DNA from 3 places in the Pseudoalteromonas sp. NZS71_1 genome. Region 3 is predicted to be linked to each of the others. Evidence: predicted binding sites of a transcription regulator. Region 3 holds the regulator's gene; each other region holds the start of a gene.
The links. Region 3 encodes MetJ, which represses methionine synthesis genes. Its sites were predicted from a motif close to TAGACGTCTAGACGTCTA; they were not measured.
Positions count from the first base shown of each region.

Region 1: a site for MetJ is predicted at 2,192-2,209, ahead of I6F43_RS06035 (homoserine O-succinyltransferase). Genes of this name have one in related genera too.
Region 2: a site for MetJ is predicted at 2,514-2,531, ahead of I6F43_RS04155 (methylenetetrahydrofolate reductase). Genes of this name have one in related genera too.

Region 1 covers NZ_JADYXM010000003.1:148,911-153,206, reverse strand. The annotation lists gene metH (methionine synthase) at 1-106, opposite strand, end outside; gene I6F43_RS06040 (homocysteine S-methyltransferase family protein) at 116-1,189, opposite strand; gene I6F43_RS06035 (homoserine O-succinyltransferase) at 1,179-2,126, opposite strand; gene ettA (energy-dependent translational throttle protein EttA) at 2,350-4,023, shown strand; gene I6F43_RS06025 (PilZ domain-containing protein) at 4,180-4,296, shown strand, end outside.
Region 2 covers NZ_JADYXM010000002.1:287,282-291,577, forward strand. The annotation lists gene I6F43_RS04150 (M16 family metallopeptidase) at 1-2,324, opposite strand, end outside; gene I6F43_RS04155 (methylenetetrahydrofolate reductase) at 2,575-3,531, shown strand; gene I6F43_RS04160 (hypothetical protein) at 3,649-3,846, opposite strand; gene I6F43_RS04165 (sensor domain-containing diguanylate cyclase) at 3,863-4,296, opposite strand, start outside.
Region 3 covers NZ_JADYXM010000007.1:73,037-77,332, reverse strand. The annotation lists gene metL (bifunctional aspartate kinase/homoserine dehydrogenase II) at 1-711, opposite strand, end outside; gene metB (cystathionine gamma-synthase) at 717-1,964, opposite strand; gene metJ (met regulon transcriptional regulator MetJ) at 2,254-2,574, shown strand; gene I6F43_RS11930 (malic enzyme-like NAD(P)-binding protein) at 2,644-3,885, opposite strand.

The DNA.
Region 1 (4,296 bases), on a different contig from region 3:
GCGCGGCTTCAAAGTCTTCTTCCATGATTAAACGCTTAAACATGGCAGAACCCGTTACATTGGTACGTTCGCCGACATTAGTAAATACTGCTATTTGTTGGGTCATGCTGGCTCCTTAATTTAAGTTACAGGCTTCAAGGCCTGATAAACGCATGCGTACTTCAAGCTCTGGTAGTTGGCGTGGTTTAACGCCCGCTAAACCTTTTGCAAAAGCGCGAATATGCGCAGGCGTGGTGCCACAGCATCCGCCTACTATATTAATAAAGCCCGATTTACCCCAATCGATAATTTCGGTTGCCATATCGCCCGCTTCTAAGTCGTATTCACCAAACTCATTTGGTAAGCCCGCATTAGGATGTACCGATGTAAAGGTTTCGCACACGCGCGATAACTCTTCTACATACTGGCGCAGTAAATCAGGACCAAGCGCACAGTTTAGACCAATCGAAATAGGCTTAATATGGCGAATAGAATTATAAAATGCTTCGGTTGTTTGCCCCGAAAGCGTACGACCAGAGGCGTCGGTAATAGTACCCGAAATCATAACTGGTAATTTACGCCCTGCTTGCTCAAAGGCTTCTTCAACACCAAACGAGGCGGCTTTTGCATTAAGGGTATCGAATATAGTTTCGATTAGTATTAAATCGGCGCCGCCTTCCATTAATGCAAGTGTTGATTCAATATACGCAGTAACCAGCTTATCAAAGGTGACATTTCGGTAACCCGGATCGTTTACGTCTGGCGAAATTGAACACGTTTTAGATGTCGGCCCTAAAACACCGGCTACATAACGCGGTTTTTCTGGCGTTTTAGCCGTAAATTCATCACAAATGGCGCGTGCTAATTTAGCCGACTCTAGGTTTATTTCACGGCTTAGGCTTGCCATGTCGTAATCTTCCATCGAAATAGTGGTCGAGTTAAACGTGTTGGTTTCGATAATATCGGCGCCCGCTGATAAAAAACCACGATGAATATCAGTGATTAAATCAGGCTTGGTTAGGCTTAATAAATCGTTATTGCCTTTAATTAATACATGCCAGTCTTTAAAACGCTCTCCGCGATAGTCTTCTTCTTCTAGCTTATGATCTTGGATCATGGTGCCCATAGCGCCATCTAAAATTAAAATGCGTTCTTTTAATGCGGCGCTTATTTCGGCTTGCTTATTATTTGTAGGAGCGTTATTCGGCATAGTTGTTAGTCCTCACGTCTTGGCTAACTAAATTAATATCATACGGTGTGGTTTGGTACACGTAGTAATTTAACCAGTTCGAAAAAAGTAAAAAAGCATGGCTTTGCCACGTTTTTGAAGGTTGTTTGGTTGCATCGTCATCCGGAAAGTAATTTTCGGGTTTTGGTGCATTAGGGCTTTTTTTACAATCGCGGTCGTATTCTGCTTTTAGCGAGTCGGCGTCGTACTCAGGATGACCGGTTATAAACACTTGGCTACCCGATTTATTTTTAAGTAAGTAAGCCCCTACTCGCTCAGAACCAGCCAGTACAACTAGCTCATCGCAGGCGTTTATTTTATTTATATCAATGTGACCATAACGTGAGTGCGGTACTAAAAAGGTGTCGTCGAACCCGCGAGTCAGTGCGCCGTGATCAAAGTAACATTGGTGGGTAAATACACCACACAGTTTGTCGTCTTTTAAATCACGCTTTAAATTGTAACGGTGATATAACGCTGCATGTGCTGCCCAGCACGAAAATAACGTAGAGGTAACGTGTTGCTCAGCCCAATCTATAATGACCTTTAACTCATCCCAATACGCTACATCGTCGTATTCTAAATGGGCAAGTGGCGCACCGGTTACAATTAATGCATCGTAATTGTTGTCTTTAACCTCAGAAAAATAACGATAAAAGGTATCAAGGTGCTCTTCTGAATTACTGCTACTGCGGTGAGTATCGAGGCGCAGTAGTTCTACATTTACTTGCAAAGGCGAGTTGGCAAGCAAACGAATAAACTGAACTTCGGTTTCTACTTTATTAGGCATTAAGTTTAAAATAGCCAAACGCATTGGGCGTATTTCTTGCGTTTTTGCACGTGTTTTTGGCATTACAAATACGTTTTCTTGACGTAAACGTGCAATTGCCGGCAACTCGTCTTTTACTGTAATTGGCATATTTTTACTCCTGCTCATAAAAACCGAAAGTTAATTATGAACTGAAAGTAAAAAATATCAACCTCTAGATGTATAGATGTCTAAATGAAATTTATTCATGATTTTATACTTTACTTACAAGCATGCTTTAGTGCTTTAAAACCCGCCATTCGTTGACTGTTTCACCTGTCAGCCACTACAATACAACATTGAAATTTTTATTATTATTTGAAGGCTTTCCTCCATGGTTTTACCTGATAAATTTATATTCTCGATGAGTCGAGTATCTAAGGTTGTGCCACCTAAGCGCACTATCTTAAAAGATATTTCGTTACACTTTTTTCCTGGCGCTAAAATTGGTGTGCTTGGTTTAAACGGTTCTGGTAAATCTACGTTACTACGTATTATGGCCGGTGTTGACCAAGATTTTGAAGGTGATGCACATCCTCAGCCTGGTACAAAAATTGGTTATTTACCGCAAGAGCCTGTTTTAGACGAAAGCAAAACAGTTCGTGAAATTGTTGAAGAAGCTGTTGGCGAAGTTAAACACGCACTTAAACGCCTTGACGAAGTGTATAACGAATACGCCATGGAAGACGCTGACTTTGACGCACTTGCAAAAGAGCAAGGCGAGCTTGAAGCTGTTATTCAGGCGCACGATGGTCACAACATTGATAACGTTTTAGAGCGTGCTGCTGATGCACTTCGTCTGCCAGAATGGGATGCTAAAATTGAGCACCTTTCAGGTGGTGAGCGTCGTCGTGTTGCTATATGTCGATTACTGCTTGAAAAACCAGACATGCTTATTCTCGATGAACCAACTAACCACTTGGATGCTGAGTCGGTTGCATGGTTAGAGCGCTTCTTACACGATTACGAAGGCACTGTTGTGGCGGTAACGCATGACCGTTACTTCCTTGATAATGTAGCTGGTTGGATATTAGAGCTTGACCGTGGTGAAGGTATTCCATGGGAAGGTAACTACTCTTCTTGGCTTGAACAAAAAGATGCGCGCTTACAGCAAGAACAAAAATCTGAAAAAGCACGTCAAAAATCAATTGCGCAAGAACTTGAATGGGTTCGTTCAAATCCTAAAGGTCGTCAAGCTAAGTCAAAAGCACGTATGGCTCAGTTTACTGAAATGCAGCAGTCTGATTACCAAAAACGTAACGAAACTAACGAGATGTTTATTCCACCTGGCCCGCGTTTAGGCGACCAAGTACTTGAAGTAACTAATCTTAGTAAGAGTTTTGGCGATCGCGTTTTAATTGACGATTTAAGCTTTAGTATGCCAAAAGGTGCCATTGTGGGCATTATTGGTGCTAATGGCGCGGGTAAATCAACGCTGTTTAAAATGATCAGTGGTGAGCAAAAGCAAGACAGCGGTAGCATTACCGTTGGCGAAAGCGTACACCTTGCTACTGTTGATCAGTTCCGCGACGGTATGGACGAAAGCAAAACTGTTTTCCAAGAAATATCAGACGGTCAAGACGTGCTAAAAATTGGTAACTTTGAGTTCCAAAGCCGTGCGTATGTAAGTCGCTTTAACTTTAAAGGTAACGATCAGCAAAAGTTTGTTAAAGACCTATCAGGTGGTGAGCGTAACCGTTTACACCTTGCTAAGTTATTAAAAGCTGGCGGCAATGTGTTACTACTCGATGAGCCAACCAATGACTTGGACGTTGAAACACTACGCGCACTAGAGAACGCTATTTTAGAGTTCCCTGGTTGTGTAATGTGTATCTCGCATGACCGTTGGTTCCTTGACCGTATTGCTACGCACATTTTAGATTACCGCGACGAAGGTCAAATTAACTTCTTTGATGGTAACTATACTGAATACGAAGAGTGGCTTAAAAAGACACTAGGTGCAGCAGCAACTGAACCTAAACGTATTAAGTACAAAAAAATTGGTTAATATTTACTGTAGCTAATTTATTACAGTAAAACTAAGCCCTGCATTTATGCGGGGCTTTTTTATGCCACCAGCATTACAGGAGCATATCCTGCTAGCATGTAGAGAATTACCCGCTATGCTTAATTTATTATAAAAATAGTAAGGCTAAATTAGGTTATGCAAAATCGTCGTCAGTTTTCTCGTGTTTTATTTTCAACCGATGCACAAGTGATTTTTAATGATCACCAATACCCATGTAAATTACTTGATGTATCTTTGCATGGCGCATTAATC
Region 2 (4,296 bases), on a different contig from region 3:
AAATATTCAATGTATGCGTAATCGCCATAGTTCATGCCGCGAGTTTCACGAATGCGCTCATATAAAAAGCTGTTAGAACTACGGTGCTCACCAAAGTATGAACGCACAAGCCAAAGGGCTGTCCAGTCTTCGCTACTTCTAATTGTATCAATAGGAAAACCAAACGATACCGCAGTCGATTGCGCCGATTTTTCTACAATAGTTGCATGATGACCTTTAAGCGCTGGTGCATCAGGAATACTTAAACGGCTTTGCTCACCTTTTGGTAGCGTTGCAAAATCGCTCATCATTTTAGCTTTAAGTTTTGCAGGCACAGCCCCAATTAAGCCAACCGTGAGTTTAGATTGCGTAAGCTCGCTGTTATAAAACGCTTTAACATCATCCAGCGTCAACGCTTCTAAATCCGAAATATCACCGTAGTTGTAGCTTTCGTAAGGGTGATTTTTGTAAAGCGCACTGTATAGCACTTCTTTGCCTAGCTCTTCATCGTTAGATGCTTTTAAGCCTGATTTAATACCGTCGATCATTTCTTTTTTAAGGCGTTTAAAGTCGTCATCTCTAAAACCTGGATTTAGTAATTGATCGCTCACAAGTGTATACCACTGCGCCGCATTATCTTTATGAATACGCCCTTGAAACGACAGCATTTCTTTATCTATTTGATAGCCAAAGCTACCCGCAAGCGGATAAAGTGCTTTTTGAATATCTTTATAGCTTGTCGCCTCTGAGCCACCTTGTGCAAGCATAGCCGCAGTTAACGCAGCAACACCTTTTTTACCTTGTGGGTCGGCAGCCGCACCGGTATTGAATAAAAAGTTAACATCAATTAATGGCGAGCTATTCGTTTTATCAAGCACTTTAAATACAGGTGCCGCAGGTGCTTGTTTAAGCTTTGCAGTAAGCGCATTTAAATCAACTTCTTGCTCAAAACTTGGCGCTTTATCAAGTGCCGACATCGTTAATGTGGTACGTGCGTTATCGGTAAAGTATTTATTAGCAACGGCTTTAATATCTGCGCTGGTAATGTTATCTGCCGATTTATACAGCTGGTTTATAACCTCAGGATCGCGCTCAAAATGCATGTAGCTGGCAAGCGTTGAAGCAATCGCTTGCGACGAATCTAAGCCATTAATAAAGCTGTATTTAAGGTTCGATTTTAAATCATTTAGCTTTTGCTCATCAACAAGCTCAGTGCGTGCTTTTGCATAAGTGCGGTTAATGGCATCGCGTGCAGTGGCTAAATCATCTGCGTTTTCTACTTTAACAAATACGTGTAATAAACCCGGATCTTTAGTCTCTGGGTTATAGGTAAACATTTGGCTGGCAATTTGTTTGTCGACCACTAGCTCTTGATATAAATCAGAGTTATTTGAAAAATAAAGCTGTGAGATTAAATCTAGTGCCGCTCTGTCTTTTTTAGCAGGCTCCCACGCAGCGCCTTTGTACGATACGAGTAACCAATGCCCTGGTAGCGCTTCATCTTGCTGGTGCAAATATTTTGGTGCTTGTTGAACAGGCTCTGCTTTAATGTCAGCAACATAGTTACCCTTTTTCCAGCTGCCCCAATGCTTTTTAACCATTGCCATTGTTGCTTGTGGATCTACATCGCCCACAATAACAAGTGACACATACTCAGGTTTATAAAATTTAGCAAAAAACTCTTTCCCGTACGCCATTTGATCTGGCATGGCTTCTATGTCTTTAAAAAAGCCCATAGTGGTGTGTTTATACGTGTGCTTATCAAACGCTTCTTCGCGTACAGCGCTTAATAATTTACGAATTGGACTCGCGTTGTTTTTTAAGTACTCACCTTTTACCGTTTGTGCTTCGGTTCTAAATTGCTCTTCGGTGTAAGTTAAGTTTTGAAAAATATCAGCTTCAAGCTCAAGTACTTTATCAAGATGCTGCTTTGAAAAGTTTAAATGGTAGTTTGTAAAATCGTTTGTTGTATAGGCGCGGTTATCAACACCTGAATTTTTTAATATGTCTGAGTACACATCTTCAGGGTATTTTTGTGAGCCTTTAAACATCATGTGTTCAAAAAAGTGAGCAAAGCCTGTTTTGCCCTCTTCAACTTCGTTACGCGATCCAACCGATACCGGAATTTGCAGCGACACCACATCAGGGTAATCGGTTTTAACAACCATGACACGTAAGCCGTTTTCTAGCTCTTCAATTAAATAATCTTGTGAAAAAACACGGTCATCAGCTTTATTTACTTGTTCTTGTTGTGCTGTTGTTTCCGTGCTTTGGTTTTGTTGCATGGCGCAACCTGTTAACGCCAGCGATACCGCTAAGCTGGTTGCTAATAATTTAAATTTCATTGTTGTCCCTTTTTAAATTGAGCAAATTTGTTGTCAGATTTAACTCTTTAATTATGCCCCAAAGCCAATAAATATAAGAGCCCAAAGGGAATTTATTATGTAAACAACTGTGTCAATTATAAATTATGGGAACAAGCACTATGAATAAACATCATGTTAGTTGAAAAACTTTCACTAAATAAATCTATCTAGACGTCTAAATGGCTGCTATATTAAATCCATCAAAACAAACTTAGCTGGAATGAGGATTATGGCTTTATCACTAAAAGAGAAGATAGTGGACACCAACCAAGGTGTTTATCTTATTGGTACTACCCCGCCTAAAATTGGCACCGATAAAGCGCAATTAAAAACCATTGCAGAAAAGCTATTAGGTCGCTTACACGAAATTGAATACGACGGCGTGATAATTTACGACATTCAAGACGAAAGCAGCCGCACTAATCAAGACCGCCCATTTGCGTTTAAACAAACCGTTGATCCGCGTGAATACAGCCATTTACTTCGTAATTTATCTGCACAAGATGTGATTACTTATAAAAGTGTGGCGCAGCGTGGCGTAGGCGAATTTAAAGATTGGCTAAGTGAAACTAAAAACGACTACGATTTACAAAATGTTGTTTTAGTAGGTAGCCCGTCATCGATAGGCGATATAAAGCTAAGCCTGCCAGATGCGTATAAAGCGATGGCTGAGCAATCAGATGATTTCTTTTTAGGTGGCGTTACTATTGCCGAGCGCCATTCAAGTAAACGAAATGAGCACGAACGATTAATAGAAAAAACAGCACAAGGTTGTCAGTTTTTTATATCGCAAGCTGTTTACGACGCACAAGCTACCATAGAGCTAATTACTAGCTACGCACGTACATGTAAAGCACAAGGGATTACACCTCAACGTATTATATTAACGTTTACCCCGTGCGGCGGCGAAAAAACCTTAGACTTTATGCAATGGTTGGGTATCTCAGTGCCAGAGGCAACTAAATGGCGCATGCTTGATGCAGACAATACATTAAGCGAATCAGTCCGTATTTGCCGCGAAAACCTCGACTTAATACTTAAAAGCTGTGCGCATTTAGATGTACCGCTGGGCCTAAATATTGAAAGCTTAACAAACCGTAAAGAAGAAATTGACGCGTCAATTAACTTATACCGTTTATTAAAAGCCATTATGGAATTGAACCTTGCGGAAAAGCTAATAGCTTAAAGGCTAGGTAAGAGCTAATTAACACCCTTCTTGGCAAGCCTAATGACTTGCTTTTTTATGTCCGTACTTTGAAAAATGAATTAATAAATACAAGTAAAAATTTGCAGCTTAAGCTATTTATTGAAGCTGTTTTTGGTTATTACTCTCAAGCCTTTTTAAGGCAAACCCCATAGAGGAGCACATAACACCAAAAATTATTCCCTCATTAGATATAAATCTAATGCTAGGAAACGTTTCAAATAAGCTTATTATTGCTAAGGAAAAAATAAAACCTATCGCAGAAAAAACCAGCCAAGTTTGTGTGGCATGAGTCATGACGAACCTCCTTTTATTATTGTGCCTTTTTAGCGAGCTTATACGCTTGTTTATTTTTATACATTGCGTGGTCTGCATCATTTAATAGCGCTTCAAAGGGCTGCTTTTGTTTATTAGTAAAACTATAACCAATACTAAGCGATAAATCGCAAACGTCTTCTTTGAGTAAGGCTTTTGAATACTCAGTCGAAATTTTATCCATGATGTAGTTAATCTTGCTTTTATCGCTTACTTGCATTACTGCAACAAACTCATCGCCACCTAAGCGCCCTACTATATCAGCATCTCTTAAATGCGTTTTTAGCGTATCTGCCAATATAATTAAGGCTTTGTCGCCCACTTCATGTCCGCAGGTGTCGTTTAATTTTTTAAAGTCGTTTATATCAATAAACAAACAGCATACGTCAAAGCCTAAACGTAGCGCTAAGTTAAGTTTTTGCTGGGCTAATA
Region 3 (4,296 bases):
AATTTTGCCGTATTTAATCGCTTTTTTTACCTTTCGAGGATCAGTGCTATACACTCCCTGTGTATCAGTCCAAATACATACTTGCTTAGCATTGCAATAATTTGCAAGTAGTGTTGCACTGTAGTCACTCCCATTTCGGCCAAGCGTTACTGTCTCGCCTTTGATATCTGCGGCAATAAACCCAGTAACAACATTTATTTTATTAGGCAAAATTAACTGCCCACATTGCTGCGCATTTTGCGCATGCATTAATTCGCCATCATTTAAGGTAAAAAGAGTACGTGCATCTTCAGCGCATGCCTCAATATTTAGCTGCTGTAAATAAGTAGCGAGTAAACGTGCTGACCACAGTTCGCCATGTGCAAGTAATGCAGCCTCTTTTAGCTGCTCAGCTTGAGCAAGTTCTGCAATATAGCTAAGCTCGGTATTTAGTGTTTTAAGTGCACTTCGTTTTAAATCAGCTTCTAATAACTGCTCTATTAAATCACTTTGATGGTTATTTAACTGCAGTAAAATATCAGCTACTGCTTGAGTATCTTGTTTTTGATAGCTTTGCCAAAGTAATACTAGCGTATCGGTTGTCTTACCCGCAGCCGATACCACCACACAATCACCCGGTTGAGTATGTGTAATTATTATTTTTGCTACGCTTTGGTATCGCTCACTTGAGCTTAAACTCGATCCACCAAATTTATGTATACAGTTAACCATATTAATCACCAAAGCGCCGGACGAGCTGCACTTAATTTAACGTTACCACCAGAAGTGCCTGCTCCTTTGCCTACACGGCCAACATTTTTATTTTGCCCTGGTTTTACAAGTTCAAACACTCGTTCAAAATCAGCGACTAAATCGTGTATATCTTCAATACCTACCGAAATACGAATAAGCGTATCGCCCACACCCGCCTCTAAACGTGCTGTTGCCTCCATACCTGCGTGCGTCATAGTTGCAGGGTGACAAATTAAGCTCTCTACGCCACCTAGTGACTCAGCTAAACTAAACGTTTTAAGGCTAGTTAAAAATGCTGCAGCGTCATTTATATCGCCTTTAATATCAAAACTAACCATGCCACCAAAACCAAGTTGCTGTGCTTTAGCCAGCTCATGTTGAGGATGTGACTCAAGACCTGGGTAGTAAACTTGGCTTACATATTCAGAGCTTTCAAGGTACTTAGCTATTGCCAGTGCATTTTCTTGATGCTGCCTTAGGCGCACATTTAAAGTACGTAAACCACGAAGCGTTAAATAGCTATCAAAAGGCGCACCCGTAATACCAATGTTATTAGCCCACCAAGCAAGCTCATCGCCTAACTCTTGTGTTGCTGCAATAACAGCGCCGCCTACTACATCTGAGTGTCCGTTAATGTATTTAGTGGTTGAATGCACCACAATATCTACACCAAACTTAATAGGGTTTTGTAAGGCAGGCGACAAAAACGTGTTATCTGCAGCCACCAATGCACCGCATTGCTTAGCCACATCGGTAACCGCTTTAATATCTGTTAAACGAAGTACTGGGTTACTTGGGGTTTCTATCCAAATAAGCTTTGGTTTAATTACTAAAATTTGTTGAAGGCTTTCTTCTTTTGTTAAATCTAATATTTCGAGCTTTAGTAGTCCGCGTTTTTGTAAAGATGTAAATAAACGATAGCTGCCACCATAACAATCATGTGGAATTACTAACCTATCGTCACTATTAAGTAGCTGAGTAGCTAAATGCACGGCAGCCATGCCTGTAGCTGTAATTATGCCACGAGCGCCACCTTCAAGCTTAGCAAGCGTCTCAGCTAAAATATCACGATTAGGATTACCGCTACGACCATAATCATACTCACGCTTAGTATCAAAGTCGGCAAACGAATAAGTAGTCGATAAATAAATTGGCGGTACCACCGCACCATGATGTTTATCAGCATCAACGCCATTACGTACAGCAATGGTCGCTTTGTTTTTTTCGCTCATATTCGTCACCTGATTAATTTGGATGTTTAGACGTCTAAAAGAGTAAGTTATCCGTTTTGATAAGTCAAAGTATTTTAAAGCTCTAGATGGCTAAAAGTAGAAGGGGCCTCTGCGAATAACACATTTTAGCTCACAAAAGTGTGCTTATCTTTACACCTACGATAGGCTTATTAAGATAGATCGGTATCTATTATTTGACTATCTTTTTTAAATCGATAGAATTTCACGCATATTTACACGCTTTTTATACCGTGTGAGAAATTAATAATCTGAGGCAACGATACATCTTATGGCTAAATGGAATGGTGAGTATATTCACCCATACGCAGAACACGGTAAAAAATCAGAGCAAGTTAAAAAGATCACCGTTTCGATCCCGCTAAATGTATTAAAGGTATTAACTGACGAACGTACACGTCGTCAAATCAATAACCTTCGCCATGCTACAAATAGTGAATTGCTATGTGAGGCATTTTTGCATGCTTTTACTGGCCAACCTTTACCAAATGACGATGACTTACGTAAAGATAACGCCGAAAAAGTGCCAGAAGAAGTTAAAAAAATAATGCAAGAAATGGGTCTAGAAGTACCCGTTTTAAACGAAGAATAAATATTACAAAGACAAAAAAACCTCAGTAATTACTGAGGTTTTTTTATGTCTAAATTTTATTGTATAGATTTACTGCATATAGTTTTCAGGTAGCTCAATTTGTGCAACACCTGACTCAATAGCAGCAAGTGCAACAGCTCTTGCTATACGCGGCAGTAAACGTGGATCCATTGGTTTTGGAATAATATACTGCGCACCAAATTCTAGTTTATCTACTCCAGCGGCTTTTAAAACTTCTGCAGGTACTGGCTCTTTGGCAATACTTCGAATAGCACCTACTGCAGCAATTTTCATTTCATCGTTAATAGCACTTGCACGTACATCAAGTGCACCACGGAAAATAAACGGGAAACATAAAACATTATTAACTTGGTTAGGGTAATCAGAGCGCCCTGTTGCCATGATTAAATCGTTGCGTGCGCCGTGCGCAAGTGCAGGATCAATCTCAGGATCTGGATTTGAACATGCAAACACAACTGGTTTTGCAGCCATTAGCTTTAAATCTTCAGCCGCTAATAAGTTAGGGCCAGAAACACCCACAAATACATCCGCATCTGCAATTACATCTTGCAATGTACGCTTATCGGTATTATTAGCAAAAAGCTGTTTGTATTCATTTAAGTCATCGCGGCGGGTATGAATAACACCTTTGCGGTCAAGCATATAAATGTGTTCACGCAGTGCACCACACTTAATTAACAGCTCCATACACGCAACAGCGGCAGCGCCTGCACCTAAACATACAATAATTGCATCTTCAATTGACTTACCTTGTACTTCTAGCGCATTTAACATACCAGCAGCCGTTACAATGGCAGTACCGTGTTGATCGTCATGAAAAACAGGAATGCTACAACGCTCTATTAATGCTTTTTCAATTTCAAAACACTCTGGTGCTTTAATATCTTCAAGGTTAATGCCACCGAATGTGTCGGCAATATTGGCAACCGTATTAATAAAGTCTTCTGTTGTTTTGTGCTTAACTTCAATATCGATAGAATCAAGCCCTGCAAAACGTTTAAACAATAATGCTTTACCTTCCATTACAGGCTTAGACGCTAAAGGACCTAAATTACCAAGGCCTAGAATTGCAGTACCATTAGTAATAACCGCAACCATGTTACCTTTACCAGTATATTTATAAGCATTTGCAGGATCTGCAGCTATTTCACGTACAGGTTCGGCAACACCTGGGCTATACGCAAGTGCAAGATCATGAGCCGTTTCAGCTGGTTTTGTAAGCTCAATGCTAATTTTACCTGGTACGGGATGTGAGTGGTAATGTAGTGCTTGTTCACGAAAGTCAGACATAACGCGATGGTATCCTGCAATTTAAGTTAAAGTGAGAGATGGAGTCTTGGGGTACGATACCCTTATTATTTTTAAATTCCAAGCAATATCAGGTCTATCCTGTTATATGCTATATCCTTTAATTTTAATAGGTTTTTCAGTAACTTTGCAGGATTATATCGACATTTAATAAATAAAAATTCACCTAAAAAGTAAGTTTTAAGGTGCTATTATACCTATCAAAATCTTATAAAATGTATACTTAAAGTAACAGCATAAACTTAGAATAACAGCCTACTACCCTACTTTAAAAACAGATAAGCCCACGTTAGCTACTTTTATCAACCTAGTTAAAAATTGTACTATTTAAAATATAGAGAATATCTATCGATTTGTCTGTAAAGGATTATGCATACTCAGAATAAGAATAGG